Regions from separate parts of the Thermosipho ferrireducens genome, predicted to be linked through region 1. Evidence: riboswitches for the same ligand, from Rfam matches in the RefSeq annotation. Region 1 holds a riboswitch; the other holds the start of a gene.
What was found. A riboswitch is a leader RNA that binds a small molecule or an ion and turns the genes downstream of it on or off. The one in region 1 is predicted to bind cobalamin.
Positions count from the first base shown of each region.

Region 1 (9,564 bases):
AGTTGCATCAGGCCCTGCTAAACATTTTAGAACTGCTCTGGGTCAGATTGTTAATTTTTTATACACGTTGCAGGGGGAAACTGCTGGTGCCGTTGCGTTTTCAAATTTTGATACATTACTTGCCCCTTTTATAAGGTATGATAATCTTAATTATTATGAAGTAAAACAGGCATTGCAGGAGTTTATTTTTAATATGAATGTTCCAACAAGGGTAGGTTTTCAATCTCCCTTCAGTAACATTACAATGGATTTAACGGTTCCTTCGACTCACAGAAATAAACATGTAATTATTGGCGGGGAGGAGCAAAAGGAAACGTATTCTGAGTTTCAAAAAGAAATGGACATTTTAAATAAAGCATTTGTGGAAATTATGCTTGAGGGTGATTATAATGGAAGACCTTTCTCATTTCCTATACCAACTTATAATATTACAAGAAATTTTAAATGGGATAGTGAAGTTGCGAATATGATCATCCTTATGACAATGAAATATGGAACACCATATTTTGCAAATTATATTAATTCTGATATGAAACCGGAGGATGCGAGGTCAATGTGCTGTCGTTTAAAGCTTGATAACAGGCAGGTGCTGGAGCATTTAAAGGAACTTTCGTATGGTTTTACAACGGAAAATAACGGTGAAGATGGCAATATAGTAATAAAAAGACGAGGAAGCTTGTTTGCTTCGAATCCTTTAACGGGTTCAATAGGTGTTGTTACTATTAATATTCCAAGGATAATGTTTCTTTCAAAGGGAAATGTAAATAGATTTTATAGTATATTGGACGAAGTAATGAATGTTGCAAAAGAAGCTCTGGAAATTAAAAGGATTTACATTGAAAATTGGACTAAAAAAGGGTTATATCCGTATACAAAAGTGTATCTGGATAGCGTTTATAGGTTAACAGGACAGTACTGGGCTAATCATTTCTCTACAATAGGACTTGTTGGGATGCATGAGGGTCTTGTTAATTTTGGGATCCAGGAAGGTATAGTGTCGATGAATGGGAAAAAGTTTGCTCAGGAAATTATGGATTATATGTTGGCTAAGTTAGATGAGTTCAGTAGGGAAACGGGAAATTTGTACAATTTAGAAGCATCACCTGCGGAGGGAGCAAGTTATAGACTTGCGAAATTGGATAAAAAAGAATTTGGTAGCTTAATAAAACATGCGGGAACAGACGAAAAGCCATATTATACAAATTCAGTACATCCTCCTGTGAATTATTTTGAAGATCCTTTTGATTTACTGGAGCATCAAGAAGGGTTGCAAAACAGATGGACTGGAGGGACAGTTGTACATATTTATGTTGGGGAAAAAATTACCGATCCAGAAACTTTAAAAGAATTTATCCAGTATAGTTTTGAGAATTATTCCTTACCTTATATGAGTATAACACCTACATTTTCAATTTGCCTTGAGCATGGCTATATAACCGGTGAGTATTTTAAGTGTCCATACTGTGGAAAAGAAACAGAAGTTTATTCAAGAGTTGTTGGATATTATAGACCGGTACAGAATTGGAATGATGGGAAACAGCAGGAATACTATGAAAGAATACAGTTTAAATTTGATAATGCGACTTTAAAAAGGTGAATTATATGATTCTGGCCGGTATTAGAACTTTCAGTTTTGTAGATTATCCTAGAAGAATATCTTCCGTTGTTTATACAGGCGGCTGTAATTTTAGATGTCAATGGTGTCATAATTGGAAAATAGCATATGCAAATGAATATAAAGTAATCTCTGAAGATGAGATGTTGGACAGGTTAAAATTTTTAAGGGCAAGAATAAGTGCAGTATGTATTACTGGTGGTGAGCCAACAATACATAATGATTTAATAGAGTTTGTAAAACAGGTAAAAGACATGGAATATATGATAAAAATCGATACAAATGGTACGAACCCGGATATGATTTATAAATTAATTGAACAAAATCTGATAGATTATGTGGCAGTAGACATTAAAGCTAAGCCTGAAAATTATAGCAGGTTGGTAAATGTGTATGGCCGTTACTGGGAAAGTATATCAGAAACGATAAAAATTTTGAGAACATCTAACATAGAATATGAATTTAGGATGACATATGTTCCAGGTCTTTCATCACAGGATGACATAGATTTTTTTGAAGAGTTTTTAGTTGAAGGTGAAAGGGCATATATTACTGTTGCAAACTCTACGGAAATATTCAAAATAAAAAGTAGAAGAAGTAAAAGGATGAAAATAAAAAGATTGATTTTTAGATAATGTTTATCCCGGAATATTTCACAATAGAATAATTTAGCATGGGTATAATTTTTCGAAAAGTTCTGTTAGAATAATGTATAAGTTATGGAGAGTCATAAGAAAAATTAAATACCTCCGGAATTAAAGGTGAGTAATCTTAAAAGGGAAGCCGGTGAAAATCCGGCGCGGCCCCGCCACCGTAACTGGGGACGAAACCAACAGGAGGCCACTGGGGAAACCCGGGAAGGCGTTGGGAGTAGGATGATCCAGAAGCCGGGAGACCTGCCTTTAATTCCAGGGAAGTCCCATTTTCGAGGGTGAAATGGGATGATTTTATATTTTTTAAGGAGGTGGATTATGAAAGTTCATGAGTTCGTTGGAAAAGGGATTTTGAAGGATTATGGAATTAAGGTTCCAGATTCATACCTTATTCAGAGAGAAAAAGAGGTGAAAATTCAGTTTTTACCAGCTGTTTTAAAATCTCAAGTTTTAGTTGGTGGGCGAATGAAGGCTGGAGGAGTGCTTTTTGCAAGAACAGAAGAAGAATTTTTTAAACATGTAAATACGCTATTGAACAAAAAAATAAAGGGAGAAAAACCTTACGGTGTTCTTGTTGAAGAAAGGGTAGCTGTGAGAAAAGAGTATTACATTTCTCTGGTCTTGGATAGAGAAGAAAGAGATGTGATTATTCTATTTTCTGAAAACGGAGGTATAGATATAGAAAAAAACAAGGAAAATGTAATTAAAACTGACTTTGAAACTTTCGGAAATATTATTCCAGATAAGATACAAACAGTTCTTCTAAAATTGGGGGAATTATTCAAAGAAAAAGATCTTACATTACTGGAAATAAATCCGTTGGCTGAAAATGATAAAGGTGAAATATATGCCCTTGATGTTGTGATGCATCTGGATGATAATGCGATATTTAGACAAAAATGGGCAGAAGAGTTTGTGATGAATAAATATCCATTTCATTTTGTAAGATTAAGTGGTAATATTGGAATAATAGGTTGTGGAGCGGGAATCGTTATGGCGACAATGGATGCTATAAAGCTGGCCGGTGGAGAACCAGCAGACTTTCTGGATCTCGGTGGCGGAGCAGAAAAAGACATAACCATTGAAGCGTTGAATCTATTGAAAAGTTGTGGAATAAAAAAAATAGTGCTGAACATATTTGGAGGAATCACCCGATGTGATGAAATAGCATCTGGAATAGTTAAGTTTAAAAAAGAAAATCCGGAAGTTCAACTTTACGCAAGATTGACGGGAACAAATGAGCATGAGGCAAAGAGAATATTGAGAAGAAATCATATAGGTTATTATGAGGATATGTATTCTATGATTCTGGAAGCGGTAAAGGGGGGAGACAGATGATTAATGGAAAAGAAAAAGTCTGTGTGCAGGGGATAACTGGAAAATATGGAAGATTACATACAGAAAAAATGTTAAAATATGGAACAAATATATTATGCGGCGTTTCTAAAAACAAAAAAGTTGATAATGTGTGTGGAGTGGAAGTGTTAAACAGTATGGAGGAAGCGATTGTAAAATATGATATAGATACTTCAGTTGTATTCGTGCCAGCCTTGTATGCAAAAGAAGCAGTATTTGAGGCTATAGATGCTGGCGTAAAGAAGATAGTTATAATCACAGAACATATTCCGCAACATGATATGCTTGATATATATAAAAAAGCACGAGATAATAATGTAAGAATAATAGGACCAAATTGTCCGGGGATTATTTTGCCAGGAGTTTCAAAAGTTGGAATAATGCCTGAAAATGCTTTTAAACCAGGGGATATTGCGGTAATATCAAGGAGTGGGACATTAATGTACGAAATATCAAATTATTTGTCTTTGTATTCTACGGGAATAAAAATAGGAATAGGGTTGGGAGGAGATCCTATTATAGGTACATCTTTTTCAGAAGCTTTAGATTATATAATGGAAGAAAGTATAAAAAAGGTAGTTATAATAAGCGAAGTTGGAGGTCTGGATGAAATAAAGGGAATTGAGTATATATTAAATAAGGGTTATGATGGAGAAATAAGGGTGTTTTTTGCAGGAAGGACTGCTCCACATGGAAAAAGAATGGGGCATGCAGGTGCTATAGTTGAAGGGTATAGAGGAAGTATAGAATACAAAGAGAAAAGTTTGAAAACTTTAGGTGTAAAAGTGGCAAAGAAAATACCGGAACTTGCATGGGAGGGATAAATTTGATAGTTGACAATCCCTTTTTCTTATTGTTTTTGTCAATGCTAACAGGGATTTTATTGGGAAAAATACGCGTTGGAAATTTTAAACTTGGAAATTCTGGAGCGCTGTTTAGCGGTTTAATAATAGGATGGTATATAATTACCAGAATTAATGATCAAGAGGTTGTTGACAGCTTAAACAGTACCTTTCATACTTTTTTTATTTTTTCGTTGATATTGTTTATATCTTCGGTGGGATTAATAGCCTCAAAAAATATAAAAGAAATTGTAAAAAGGTTTGGAGTTAAATTTATGATGATAGCGTTTTTCATAACATTTTTCGGATTTATTGGTACATATTTTTTATCAACGTTTTATGAGAATAAGTACAATTTTATAGGTATCTATTCTGGAGCACTTACCAGTTCTCCGGGGCTGGCGACTGCTATAGAAAGCGCCCCGGAATTTCAAACAAGTATTACCTACGGCTATTCTATAGGATACATACCGGGAGTTTTAGCTGTGATTTTTGCTATGTACTTTATTCCTGTTATCTTTAAAATAGACATAAAAAAAGAAAAAGAAAATTTACTTGCAAAATCGGTTTTTTATAAGGATGATAACACTGGTTTTGATTTTATATCGTATATGTTTGTTATTATTACAGGAATATTGGTTGGGAAAATAAATATAGGTGCTGGAATCAATTTTAATCTTGGAATAACAGGAGGGGTATTGTTATCATCTTTAATTTTAGGGGCTGCTGGTAAGCTCTGGATCTTTGATTTTAGAATGAATTACAGAGTTTTAAAAATATTTCAGGAATTTGGCTTATTAATGTTTTTAGCTTCGGTGGGATTAAAATCAGGGTACAGGACATTTACCACTTTAAATTTTAGCACGTTTATGTTGATGTTGTTTTCACTGATAATAGCTTTTGCTTCTATTTTTGTTGGTTATTTAATAGGGAGATACATATTTAAAATGAACTGGATAATATTATCAGGGGCAGTTTGTGGTGGAATGACAAGTACACCAGGATTGGGCGCCGCCATTGATGCGAATGATTCCGAAGAAGTAGTAGCTGGATATGGAGCAACGTATCCTTTTGCTTTGCTTGGAATGGTGGTATTTAATAAGGTCTTTTTGATTCTGTTAAGCTAATTGTTTGTGTAAAATTTGTTAATATTGAAAAATAAGTTGGGTGGACTTTCAAAATAAGGTTTACAGTTTCTATATTCTGATTTAAAATCTATATATAAGAAAATGTAAAGGCTGAAGAATAATTTATTTACATAACTTGAAAATTTTGAAAAATCAATATGGAGGTTAATTATGAAATCTCTGAAATTCCTGGGATTATTAAGCATAACTATGTTTTTTGTGGGGGTTTTCATATCCGTTTATTTCAATGAATGGTTCAATTTGTCACAGTATACTTTCAGCAAACTTGGAAATAGTTATTTAGCGACTTATCCCTGGATTTTTTCTTTTTTTGTGATTGTTGGTGGCGTATTTATGACGTTTTATGGATTAGTATTAATCAGAAAATCTATAGAAAAATTGAGAATAATAGGTGGCGCTTATGTACTTTTAAGCGGTATTTTTATGATACTTGTTGGGGTATTTCCAGACGGAACGAAACCACACGATTTTGTAGCTCTTATGACGTTCTTAATATTTTATGCTGGAATGATGGTTTATGGTTTCAAATCGTCTGATAAGGTATTTCAGGTTTCGTCTGTTGCAATTTTTATAACAATTATTATTGTTCTTGTCTATAACCCTTTTCCATCAACGGGATATCTGGAAATTTTTGGATTACTTTTGGTGGTGATTGACCTTATTTTAGAGTTTTTTGAAGGAAAGCTGGATAGATTATTTAAAAGTTTTTTATAGTCATTTTTTAGAATTATCAGGTTTTAGAACTCCAGGGAGGTGGATGAATGGTTAAAGCAGTGGACCTTACAAAAGAATTTGGCGGGGTAAGGGCGGTAGATGGTATAAATATTGATATTCCAGAGGGACAAATATTTGGATTTCTTGGACCAAATGGTGCGGGGAAAACTACTACTATTCGTATGCTCACAGGAACTTTAAAACCAACCAGAGGCAAAATAGAAATTCTTGGAATGGATATGAAAAAACATGAAATAGATATTAAACGCAGAATAGGTGTTGTGCCAGATGAGCCAAAGATATATACCCACTTGAAAGGTTTTGAATTTTTAGAATTCATAATGGACATTTTTGAAGTGAATAATTCTGATACAAAAAAAAGAATAGATGAGTTGTGCGCAGCTTTTAGCGTAGATTATCTCGATAAGTTTGTTTCAGATATGTCTCATGGCATGAAGCAGAAGTTAATGCTTGTCAGTGTTTTAATGCGAAAACCTGAGGTAATATTTTTGGATGAACCAACAGTGGGATTGGATGCACGGAGCGCGAAAATATTAAAAGATTTATTAAAAAAATATTCCACTCAAGGGGTAACAATTTTTCTTACCACACATATACTTGAGATAGCGGAGAAAATGTGCGATGTGATAGCAATAATCGATAAAGGTAAAATAATCGCTCAGGGTACTATGGATGAATTAAGAAAACTCACTGGTAGTGATGATAAGACACTTGAAGAGCTTTTCATAGAACTTACTGCCCAGGAAGAAGATATTAAAAGTATAGTGGATACTCTTTAATTCAATATTTATAGCATTTAGAGGTGAAAATATGAGAGAATTTTTGATACTTTTAAGATATGGAATTTTTGTTGAAAACAATATGTACGGCGGGGGAAAGGTTAAAAAGGCCAGAAAAATAAAAAGGGCAAAATTTAAAAGTAACCTTTTCTGGAGTTTTCTTGGGGCCATGAGCTTTGGTGTGATAGTATTTTTCTTTATGAAGAATACATTTAATCAAATGGTTTCTGTAAATCCTGCGCTTCCTGAGATTATGATATCTTTCTGGATGACTCTTCTTTCGTTGTTTTTCATAGTTGGTTTTGTAGGGATAGCCATGTACTCTTTTGCAAGGAACGATGAAATAGAATTATTATTAACTCTCCCTATAAGACGAAGGATACTCACTGCGTACCAGTTATTTGTTTCTACAATATCGCAAGCGTTAGTGTTATCAATTTACATTTTTATTTATCTGGCATATGCTGTTGTGGTTAAAGAAGCTATATTACTGGCATTTTTAAAGTTAATTGTTCACGTGGCTTTTCTGATTTCCATTTCTTCAGTTATAGCTATTCTTTTAGGAGGAAAAGCTTCAAAAGGATTATCACGAAAGATTTCTCTGTTGGTTTCCCTTTCAATGATTTTTATATATTTCATAATAGTCGGGGCACAGGACGTTGATATAAGTAAATATGAAAATATAATCAAATTCATTCAGTTTTCACAATCTTCCTATAACGTATTTGCCTGGAGCTTTTTAGGAGGAGTTAAAATTTTATATTCAGCTTTGCTTTCGATAGTGTTTGGCTTTCTGTTTTTTGTAATGGCTGAAAAAATGAGCTTTGAACCTGTTCAGAGGAGGAGTGCAAAGAAGAAGCATGCAATAAAAGGAAGTGGCTCTTCAATACTGGCAATTTACAAAAAGGATTTTAAGGCGGTTTTAAGATACGAGCAGTTTCTTTTCTTTATACTGTATCCTGCGGGTTTTGGTGTATTTATGGGATTAATGAATCAAAATCCATTTGTAATGTTATTTACAGTCATTCCTATAACCACATTTTATGTTGCAATGGAGTCGGGAATACTTGCTTCGCGTGAATTTCTTTGTATGGATACAGCCAGAACTTTTCCTGTTCACTTTAAGAACATGATGTTCCCTAAAATCATAATACCTGCTTTGATAAACTTTCTTATAATTCTTGTGGTTTTTGGATTTATACTGTTTAAAGTGGAATTTAGTTACATGTACCTATTATTAATTGTTGTTCCGTTTATTTTGTTTGGCATGAGCGCGATTATAGGATCATATTTTGTGGCAAAAAATCCACCCAAGATAGAAAATATTGGAAAGATTTTTGGTGTGGGAGCAACTTTTGCCATCGAAGGGATAACCATGGGAATAGCGTTTGGATGTATTTTTCCACTCATTTATATTATAGAATCTTCGAAATTGTCTTTGATGGGATTAACAATTGCCTGGATTTCTTTTGTGGGTTCAGTAGCACTTGCTATATGGGTTTCTTATTATTTTTATAAGAAATTGAAAAAGTGTTTTTATTAGATACTGAAAAGACATCAAATTTTGTTCTTTCATTGTTATAAGAAACACCCCCTCAGATAAATTTTTATCATTTGAGGGGGTGTTTTTTCATAAAAGTCTTAAGTTTAATAAGTCTAAAGAGTACTACACAAAGTGTTTAAAAGCCAGGTGCTCCAGATACTCCATAGAGATTCAACCAGGGCATATCCAGAACAAGAGATGGTGACTTTACGTTGGATACATCTAATATAACAAGACCATTACTATCATCGGCAATGTATACATACTTTTCAGATACATAGAGACTTTTTGCTTCTCCGTCTGTATCAAAACGGCTAACTTTCACAGGCTTTTTGGGATTGGATACATCCAGTATCACAAGTCCTGCACGCCCACTTGCAATGTATGCATACTTTCCAAGTATACGGACCTTTTTTGCGCCTCCATAATCATTCCAGTATCCGATTTTTACCGGATTTGCTGGATTGGACACATCTATTATTACAAGGCCATTGTCATCATCGGCAACATATGCACGCCTTTTTTCGTCGACATAGACTCCATATGACCATCCATAAGTATCATATTTTCCAATCTGGAAGGGATACGAAGGGTTAGACACATCTACTATTACAAGGCCATTATCGAAATTGGCAATATATGCGTATTTTTCATCTACATAGACCCCTAAAGCATCATATCCTGTTCTTACTTCCCCTACTTTCACCGGATTTGCTGGATTAGACACATCTATTATTACAAGGCCATTATCATCGGCAGCAACATATGCATATTTTCCGACCACGTAAACGTCCCATGCATAATCGTCAGTGCGAAAATGTCCTACTTTTTTCGGCATTTTTGGATTGGACACATCTGTTATTACAAGGCCCTCGTAACCATCAGCGATATAT
Region 1 is NZ_CP071446.1:336,408-345,971, reverse strand. Features, by position in the region: gene JYK00_RS01710 (ribonucleoside triphosphate reductase) at 1-1,597, shown strand, start outside; gene JYK00_RS01705 (anaerobic ribonucleoside-triphosphate reductase activating protein) at 1,603-2,250, shown strand; cobalamin riboswitch at 2,358-2,533, shown strand; gene JYK00_RS01700 (ATP-grasp domain-containing protein) at 2,587-3,606, shown strand; gene JYK00_RS01695 (succinate--CoA ligase subunit alpha) at 3,603-4,448, shown strand; gene JYK00_RS01690 (aspartate-alanine antiporter-like transporter) at 4,451-5,593, shown strand; gene JYK00_RS01685 (DUF998 domain-containing protein) at 5,765-6,328, shown strand; gene JYK00_RS01680 (ABC transporter ATP-binding protein) at 6,376-7,128, shown strand; gene JYK00_RS01675 (hypothetical protein) at 7,160-8,671, shown strand; gene JYK00_RS01670 (LVIVD repeat-containing protein) at 8,808-9,564, opposite strand, start outside.

Region 2 (9,564 bases), 900 kb from region 1:
CGGGGTTCGCCGGACTCCTCGTAAAAAAGTCCGGACAAAAGATAAGTGCCAACGAAGAACTTGCTCTCGCTGCTTAATTAGAATAAGCAGCCGTCCTTCCTAATCCTGGCTGGGGATTAGAGAAGGGCGTGATATAACCAGCCTACTGGTCCCGGAAGTGCCTTCCGTCCTGGGCCGGGAATCTTTAGGAAGGCTAAGGTTTGAAGAGCCTGTCCGTGGGCGCTTCGAACCTGAATTTTAAAACACGGACTGCGCTCGGAGAAACCCGGAGGACCCTGTCTTCGGACGCGGGTTCGATTCCCGCCGCCTCCACCAGAATTCTATTTTTGAAAAACAAAATTTAAAATAAATCTATCTACTTTTGTTCTTGCTACTCTTTTTATTTTTTGAATAGTATTATCTATCTTCTTAAAATTTACTCCTAATTCCTTTTCTATCTCCTTGTATGAATATCCCAATAACCACATTTCAAAAATATCTATTTCAATATCTTTCAAATGGTTTATTATAGTTTCTTTAACAATTTCCAGAAACGCTGTGTGAACAACATTTACGTTGGTATCTGGAAGTAAATATTCTGATTGTTCAGAACTGTCTTCCTGAAAATTATCTATACTTGCAGAGTCTGAAAGTATTTTATTCTTTTTTCTATTAAGATATGTAATAAAAGTTTGCACTTCGCTTTCAATACTTCTCCATGCAAATGAATTAAATGAGCTTTTTTCAAAATCAAAGTAAAAAACAGCTTTTATAAGTCCTATTAGACCATTTTGAACTATGTCCTCAAACTCTGCCCATGGGGCATAATAATTGGAAGATATTTTCAAAACCATAGGATAATATCTTTCTATTATTAAATCAAGAGCCTCTTTTAATCCACTCTGGGCAAGTTCAATCAGCTTCTCGGTCCTTTTTCCTCTTAAATTATATTTTATCATTCACTATCACCCAAAAAATCTGCTATTTCACCTATATCGTTAGCAATTATGTCCGGCGTTATCCCCAATCTATGAACATCCTCTTCTTTAGCTTCGCCTGTAAGTACCAAAATTGTTAGAACTTCTGCACGAATACCAAGAAGAATATCAGTGTATAACCTATCGCCCACTACGCATGTTTTATGCTTTTGCACATTGAACTTTTTCATAACCATCTCAAGTATAAGCGGTTCAGGTTTTCCGAAAACAATATCTGGTTTTCTACCAGTTGTTTGCACAATAACACTTGCTATAGCCCCTGTATCAGGCACGGGACCATCTCTGGATGGACAATTTAAATCTGGATTCGTAATTACAAAAAGCTTTCCCTGTGAGACAAATGTAGAAGCTTTTGCAAGTTTCTCGTAATTTAACGATTTATCGAAAGTAACAACTACTATTTCTGGATCGTGTTCTACTACTTTATGTCCCGCTCTTTCAAATATATCTTTGATAGCAGATGTGCCAACAATATAAATTTTTTTACTTCCAAATTTTTCGTACAAATATTCAGCCGTCTCAATTCCTGCAGTAAACACCTGTTCAGAATCAAGAAATAGTCCGTTTTTCTCAAACTCTTCGAGATACTCTTCCAGCGATTTATTGGAATTATTTGTCAAAAAAACAAACTTTTTACTTTTTCTCTCTACATTAACAGCAAATTTTAAAGAACCTTCAAAAAATTTTCCACTTATAGAAAAGGTTCCATCTATATCAAGTACAAATAATTCTATATCCTTTAATTTTCTTCTAGCGTCTTTTGAAAGGAATTTCAACCTTTCCCACCTCTTTTTAAAAGGATAAACATTAATGGTGCTCCAACAAAGGATGTAATAACACCCACCGGTATTTCTATTGGCGCAACCACCGTTCTTGAAATGGTATCTGCAAATGATAAAAATATGCCACCTATTATAGCACTACCTATTAAATTGTATTTATGCCTTGAACCAACCACAAGTCGCGAAGCATGTGGGATAATAAGCCCCACAAATCCTATTATACCAGTTTTCGAAACTATTACAGAGATTGTAAATGATCCGAATATGTATAAAATCCATTTTAGTTTTTCAACTTCAACACCTAAAATTTTAGCTTCATCCTCTCCCAATGCCATGGCATCCAGCTCGCCATTCTTAATATATGCAAAAAGTAAAAATAATATTGTCACTAAAAACGGAAAAAGCAAATCCTCATAAGTAATTCCTGAGAGACTTCCAAAAAGCCATACATAAACATTTGTTAACGATCTATGAGAAAAATTTATCAACAAAATAGTTCCAGAAGAAAAGACTGTACTAATTAATACCCCAGACAAAATCAAATGTGTTATAGGTATTACATCTTTTTTTCTGGCCAGAGCTATTGTTAAAAGAGATGCTAAAAGGGCAAAAACAAAACTGAAAATAGGCACACTTACAGAAACATTCAAACTTGAAATAAGATATAATGCCATAACTGCACCAAATCCAGCTCCTGCGGATGTTCCAATTAAATATGGATCAACCAGGGGATTTTTCATAATACTCTGAAATACACTTCCAACAATAGCAAGAGCACTTCCAGTAATTATTGACATTAATACCCTGGGAAATCTTAATCTCCATATTAAGAAATGAATATTAGAGTCTTCAAATATTGAAGTAAAAATATCTTTAAATTCTATTCTCACACTTCCAAGAGAAATATTAATCAAAATTGTTAATACGAACAAAACTGGGAGGATAATCCTCCCAGTTTTGTTAAAAATTATACGCTTCATTCTTAATTGCCCCCATAAAAGAAGTTGTAGAATTTTTTAAGATATTTGACTGTTTCAGGACTTATCTGACTTATTTCATTTCCATTCACTATGTAAACTTTCCCTTTCCTCACAGCTTTGAGCGAACCAAAAATCTTGCTGTTTTTTATATTATTCAAAGTTTTTTGCGGATCTCCGTATGAAGCAATAATTATTATATCTGGATTTTTATAAACAAGAAATTCCCAATCTACTGGAAGCCATCCATTATTTCCCGTATACGGAGCCACAATGTTTACCCCACCAGCTATTGTTATTAATTCGTTTATGTACGAACCCATACCAGCTGTCCATAATTCTTTAACGTTATCATCTGGAGGAGTTACTGTGAAGAAAACAGTTGGTCTTTTTTCCAGGGGTATTTTAGAAGTTTTTATTCCCATATTTACAATTTCATTTCTTACATTATCTGCGAGTCTGGACGCTTTATCACTTATTCCAAATATTCCTCCTAATAGAGTTATGTCTTTTACTATATCATTGAGCGTTACCGGATTCAAAACAACAACCTTTAATCCCGCTTTTTCAAGTTTCTTAACCTCTGGAAGTTGAAATCCACCAAAAGTAATCACCAGATCAGGATTTAAAGAATAAATCTTTTCTATATTCAAAGGTACCAGATTCCCTATCTTCTCCGATTGAAACATATCCCAGTCTGTTACGCCCACAATTTTATTTTCCAATCCAAGAGATAAAAGGAATCTCGTAGCACTTGGAGCAGCACTAACTACTTTACCTGGAACCGATGGAATTTCCACCAATCTTCCAGCATCGTCAATGATAGTAACACCAAAACTAAGAGTTGCTACAATCAACAGAATCAATAGAAACATTTGAACAGACCTTTTCATAAAACCACACCTCCTTAAAAATTTGAAATTAAAACAGTAATAACCACCTTTAGGGACCGTAAAGGTGGGTTCCTTCCTTTTCACGACAGGTCTCCCGGCTTCCGGATCATCCTACTCACCACGCCTTCCCAGGCACCTTTGCCCAGTGGCATTCATGTGGCTTTCGTCCCCGGTCACGGTGGCGTCCCCGCGCCGGATTCTCACCGGCTTCCCATAATCGTGAAAAGGGAGGTATGGACTTTTCAATCCACAAAAATTATAACATACAAACTCTTAGCAAAACAAGGATTACAACTTACAAATTCATCTTGTTATAAGCAATTTCTCGAGCTAACCTGTCTATCTCAAAAACATCTTCTATGCTTTTTACTTTTTCATTTATTGATTCGCACACACTTTCTATTAATCCTGGAATTTTTGTGAATTTTATTTCCCCGTTTACAAACTTATGGACAGCCACTTCGTCCGCCGCATTAAAAGCTATACGTCTGGCAAGGTCTTTAGCTATCGCCCTACCATAAAAATATGCTGGATATTTTCTTTTATCAACTTCATAAAATTCAAAAAACTTATTTTCAAATGGTGGCCAATTATAATTTTCATAGCATCTTTCTGGATAAGTTAAAGCAAATGCTATAGGAATTTTCATGTCAGGGTATCCATAATGAATCTTTACAGTTCCATCTTTTAAAAGAACAGCACCGTGTACAGTACCAGTAGGATGAATATAAACTTCTATATCTTCTATTGGAGTTCCAAACAATTCATACGCTTCTATTATTTCAAACGCTTTGTTAACCATAGTTGCTGAATCTATTGTTATCCTTTTTCCCATATTCCAGACAGGGTGTTTTAAAATTTTTTCTGGAGTTAAAAACTCAAATTCATTAATATCTATATCTCTAACAGCTCCACCTGATGCGGTTATCATTATTTTTTTTATTTCAGATTCCATTAACTGAAAAATAGCTGAATGCTCACTATCAATTGGTATGAGCTCTGTATCATAATCTTTACATAGTTTTTTAACAAAAGGTCCGCTGCACACCAATGCTTCTTTGGTTGCAAGAGCCAATCTTTTAGTAAACGGTATAGAATCCAGAGCGGCTCTAACTCCTGCAAAACCAGGAATAGCTGAAACAACTATATCAGGCCTCAATAATTCAAGTAATTCTTTTATATTTTCGTATCGCGTGCCTTCATTCAACTGAACTTCAGCTACATAATGTTTTATCTTAAATTTTTTCATAATTCGCGTCCCAGTTTTTTTATTTTTACCAAAAGCTATGCCTATTACACGAAAATTATTAAGCGTTTCAATTACCTGAAATGTTTGAAGTCCAATGGAACCTGTCGCTCCAAGCACTACAACGGTCTTTTCTTCCACCTAAAATACACCACCTTACCTGAAACTATTTCTATCTTTACATTTTGAACAACGGCTTCATTACTAATTCCTATTGGATATTCTATACTCATTTCGCCGTCATAATTATATTTAAACCCTTCCAATTTCACATTCGATTTACAAAGTGGTAAGAACGACCAGAGTTCTCCAGGAAAAGTTTCAAATTCGCCTGTTGATTTCAAAACTCCTATCTCAAGCTTTTCAGATTTGGCAACAATTGGTATATCGTACCTCCCCATTAAACCAAACAACGCAAAAATCATATCCAGTCTTTCCCCCTGAAAGTTTAAAAGCTCAATGAAACGTGCTCCTTTCTTTAAGGCGTATTCAATTGCCAGCTCACAATCTGTCTCATCTTTCTCAGCAGGATATTGTATGATTTCAACACCTTTCATTTTAAAATATTCTAAAGTTTCTCCGCTGAGCGAATCCATGTCACCTATAACCACATGAGGTATTACACCACGCTTTTTCAAATAATCCGCTCCGCCATCAACACCTATTATAATGTCACCTGATAGAAATAATGTTTCATCAGCGCTGCCATTCAGAACAATTGATGCCTTCATATTCTCCTCCTCCAGTGATATAATAGCCTATGAAAAGATTATATCATAGGCTGGAGTGTGATACTAATGGAATTAATAGCTAAGGCAAAGAGTTTAAGAAAAGTTTACGGATCAAAAAATAGTGTAGAAGCTCTAAAAAATATTGACATAGAAATAGTTAAAGGGGAAATCTTAGCGATTTTAGGACCATCCGGGTGCGGAAAAACCACTTTATTAAATTGTCTTTCAGGTCTGGATAATCCGACAAGTGGAGAAGTGATTGTTTTAAATAAAAACCTAAATAAAATGTCTGAAGAGGAAAAAACAAGATTTCGATCTGAAAATATGGGATTTATTTTCCAGTTCTTTAATCTTATTCCTGTGCTTACAGCACTTGAAAACGTCGAACTTCCATTACTGATCTCTAAAAAATACCATAATTTGCCTCCTTCAGAAATAAGAAAAACTGCTATGGAGTGGTTAAAAAAACTTCACATTCATCACAGAGCAGGTGCTTACCCTTCAGAAATGTCTGGTGGAGAACAACAACGTGTGGCAATCGCAAGAGCGTTAATAACAAATCCAAAAGTAGTATGGGCTGATGAACCTACAGGTGCATTAGATACGAAAAATAGTGAAGAACTGATGGAAATAATCTCAACCATGAACAAAGAACTTGGAACTACGTTTGTAATAGTGACTCACGATGCAAATGTTGCAAAAAAAGCCCATAGAATAATAAGGATGGATAGTGGGTTAATAATTGGAGAAGAAACCAAAAAAATCTGAGGAGGAATATATGCACCTTCCATTACTTATAGAGGATTTATTAGATGAGTGTGAAATCCTGGCCCTGAATAAAGACTATAATGCATTAATAGAATACGTGGAGGAAAATTACAAAAGACTTGATGATCCTCTTTTAAATAATCCGGAGGTACATCAAAAACTACAAGCTCTTTATAGTTACATTGTTCAGATGAAAAAAATTCCCGAAACAAGGATTATAAAGAGGCTTGAAAATATTCCTGGAATGATAAACAGATTTCGAAAACAACATCTTGTATGGAAAGTATCAAAAAATGAGCTTTCAAAACCTTTAAACACTCCCATAAAGTATATCAAAGGTGTTGGTCCAAAAAGGGCAGTAAAACTGCAAAAACTCAACATAGAAATACTGGAAAATCTTATAAATTTTTTTCCAAGAGATTTCGAAGATCGTAGAAAAGTGATTCCCATTCCTTTATTAAGAGAGAACGAAAAAGTTACCACCGTTGGAAAGGTAATAAGTATTGAAAAGGTAAAAAAATCTGGCTTTTCAATAATAAGCGCAGTAATTTCTGATGGATTATACCAGATTCTTTTGAAATGGTTTAATCAGGATTATATGGAAAATCTCCTAAAGGTTCTTAAAAATAAAGAAGTATATGCCACTGGTCTGGTAAAAAAAGGATATTACGGTGCTCTTGAAATTCACAATCCTGATATAGAAGTAAATGATAATACAAAAAGAGAAATATTACCACTTTACCCTTTGACAGAAGGATTAAACCAAAAAACATTGAGAAATATTATAAGAGAAAATTTACCGTCCATATATTATTACGATGAAATACTTCCAGAAGAAATTAAAGAAAAACGCAAGTTAATAAGTATTTATGAAGCGTACACCGGTATGCATTTTCCAAAAAGTATGTACCATTTCAAACAATCGAGATTTAGATTAGCATACGAAGAAATTCTCACCTTACAAATAGCCTTTTTGCTCACAAAATTAAAAACAAAAGAGATTGGTGGAATTCCAAAAAGATTCGATGGAAAACTTTCAAAAAAATTTCTTCAATCACTTCCTTTCAAATTAACCTCAGCACAACAAAGAGTGTATAACGAAATAAAAAATGATTTAAAATCAGATAAACCTATGAATAGATTACTTCAAGGAGATGTGGGTTCTGGAAAAACAATAGTTGCAGAATTAGCTATTTTAGATAATTTTGAAGCAGGTTATCAGGCTGCTATAATGGCTCCTACGTCTATTTTAGCAATACAGCATTATAAAAAAATGTTTGAAGATCTATCAGCACTGGGACTAAGAATAGCTTTATTAATAGGTGCAACTTCCAGGCAGGAAAAAGAAAGAATAAAGAGTGGATTAAAGGATGGAACAATAAATGTAGTAATTGGAACTCACGCGCTTATACAGGAAGACGTTCATTTCAAAAATCTGGGGTTGGTTATAATAGATGAACAACACAGATTTGGAGTAAAACAAAGAGAAGAATTGATGAGTAAAGGTCATCTTGTTGATACTTTAGTAATGACTGCTACTCCCATTCCAAGGACTCTGTCTCTTGCACTTTATGGAGATTTAGACGTATCTATAATTGATGAAATGCCTCCAGGTAGAAAAACCATAAAAACTTTCCTGGTTCACCAGTCAAAACTCGACGAAGTTTACAATTTCGTCAAATCTGAAATAGAAAACGGGGGGCAGGCGTACATTGTCTACCCATTAATAGATGAATCTGATAAATTATCAGTTAAAGCTGCGACAACCATGTACGAACATCTATCAAAAAACATCTTTAATGGAATACCAATAGGACTTATTCATGGAAAATTAAGTGACTCTGAAAAAGATGAAATAATGTATCAATTCGCCAAAGGAAAACTCAAAATTCTTGTGTCTACAACTGTAATCGAAGTCGGAATTGATGTTCCAAATGCTACAATTATGGTGATAGAAAATGCCGAACGTTTTGGTCTTGCACAGTTACATCAGCTTAGAGGAAGAGTTGGTAGAGGTGAAAAACAATCGTATTGTTATTTAACTGTAGGAGATATTCCCAGAGAAACATGGGATAGGCTGAGTTTTTTCGCATCTACAAACGATGGTTTCAAAATTTCCGAGTATGATTTAAAATTAAGAGGTCCTGGAGAATTTCTCGGAATAAGGCAACATGGGCTTCCCGAATTTAGAGTGGCTGACATAATAAGAGATACTGATATAATGTTAATTGCAAGAGAAGACGCTGAAAAAATAGTCGAAACCCCTGAAAAGTATAAGCATATAATAGAAAAAGTAAGACAGCTTCACAAAGATCGTTTAAAGCTATTAGAAGTAGGATAACGAGGTGATAAATTGATTTTAAGAGCATCGTATGCAACTCTCGGATTAATGGGACTCTCTAAAAGCAAATTAAAAATGGAGACTGCATATCTTTTACTTGACGGAAAATGTGTTTACGATTGCCATTTTTGTACACATGCCAGAAATTCAAACTCGAAAAACAAATTTTTATCAAGAGTAACCTGGGGAGAGATCTCTTTTGATGATTTAAAATTACTACCAGAAAGTGTTAAACGTGTATGTATACAGGTTGTCAGTTACCCTGGATACAAAAATGATTTAAAGGAATTGCTTAATTTTTTAAGGAGCTATACAGTGTCACTTTCTGTTAGAACAACCACACTTCAGGAAATAAAAGAGTATTTTAATCTGGGGGTTGACAGTATAGGAATTTCTGTTGATGTTGTTAGTCCAGAACTTTTCAAAATAATAAGAGGTGGGGATCTAAAAAAAGTTATAAATTTATTGGAAGAAGCCGCTCAGCTCTATCCTGAAAAAATAACTACTCATGTTATAGTTGGATTGGGAGAAACTGATAAACAATTAATTGATTTTTTCTATTTTATGAAAAAACTGAATATAAATGTAGCATTATTTGCTTTTACTCCAATAAAAGGTACAAAACTTGAAAATTTAACCCCCCCTACAATGGAACGTTACAGAAAAATCCAACTTGCAAGATATCTAATTTATCATACTAAGACCAAAGAAAATACTTTCGAATTTGACAAAGAAGGAAATCTACACAAAATTCACGTAAAGCCATCAAAAGAATTATCAAAAGCATTTATGACTTCGGGATGCAGGCATTGTACACGACCATACTACAACGAAAGACCTGGAACAAAT
Region 2 is NZ_CP071446.1:1,420,336-1,429,899, reverse strand. Features, by position in the region: RNA gene ssrA (transfer-messenger RNA) at 1-315, shown strand, start outside; gene JYK00_RS07120 (sigma-70 family RNA polymerase sigma factor) at 321-938, opposite strand; gene JYK00_RS07115 (HAD-IIA family hydrolase) at 935-1,753, opposite strand; gene JYK00_RS07110 (FecCD family ABC transporter permease) at 1,750-2,691, opposite strand; gene JYK00_RS07105 (ABC transporter substrate-binding protein) at 2,742-3,629, opposite strand; cobalamin riboswitch at 3,697-3,866, opposite strand; gene JYK00_RS07100 (1-deoxy-D-xylulose-5-phosphate reductoisomerase) at 3,925-5,016, opposite strand; gene JYK00_RS07095 (thiamine diphosphokinase) at 4,995-5,606, opposite strand; gene JYK00_RS07090 (ABC transporter ATP-binding protein) at 5,673-6,374, shown strand; gene recG (ATP-dependent DNA helicase RecG) at 6,385-8,715, shown strand; gene JYK00_RS07080 (radical SAM protein) at 8,728-9,564, shown strand, end outside.
Region 2: it holds a riboswitch for cobalamin, as region 1 does, so the genes downstream of both, JYK00_RS07105 (ABC transporter substrate-binding protein) here and JYK00_RS01700 (ATP-grasp domain-containing protein) in region 1, are expected to answer to the same signal.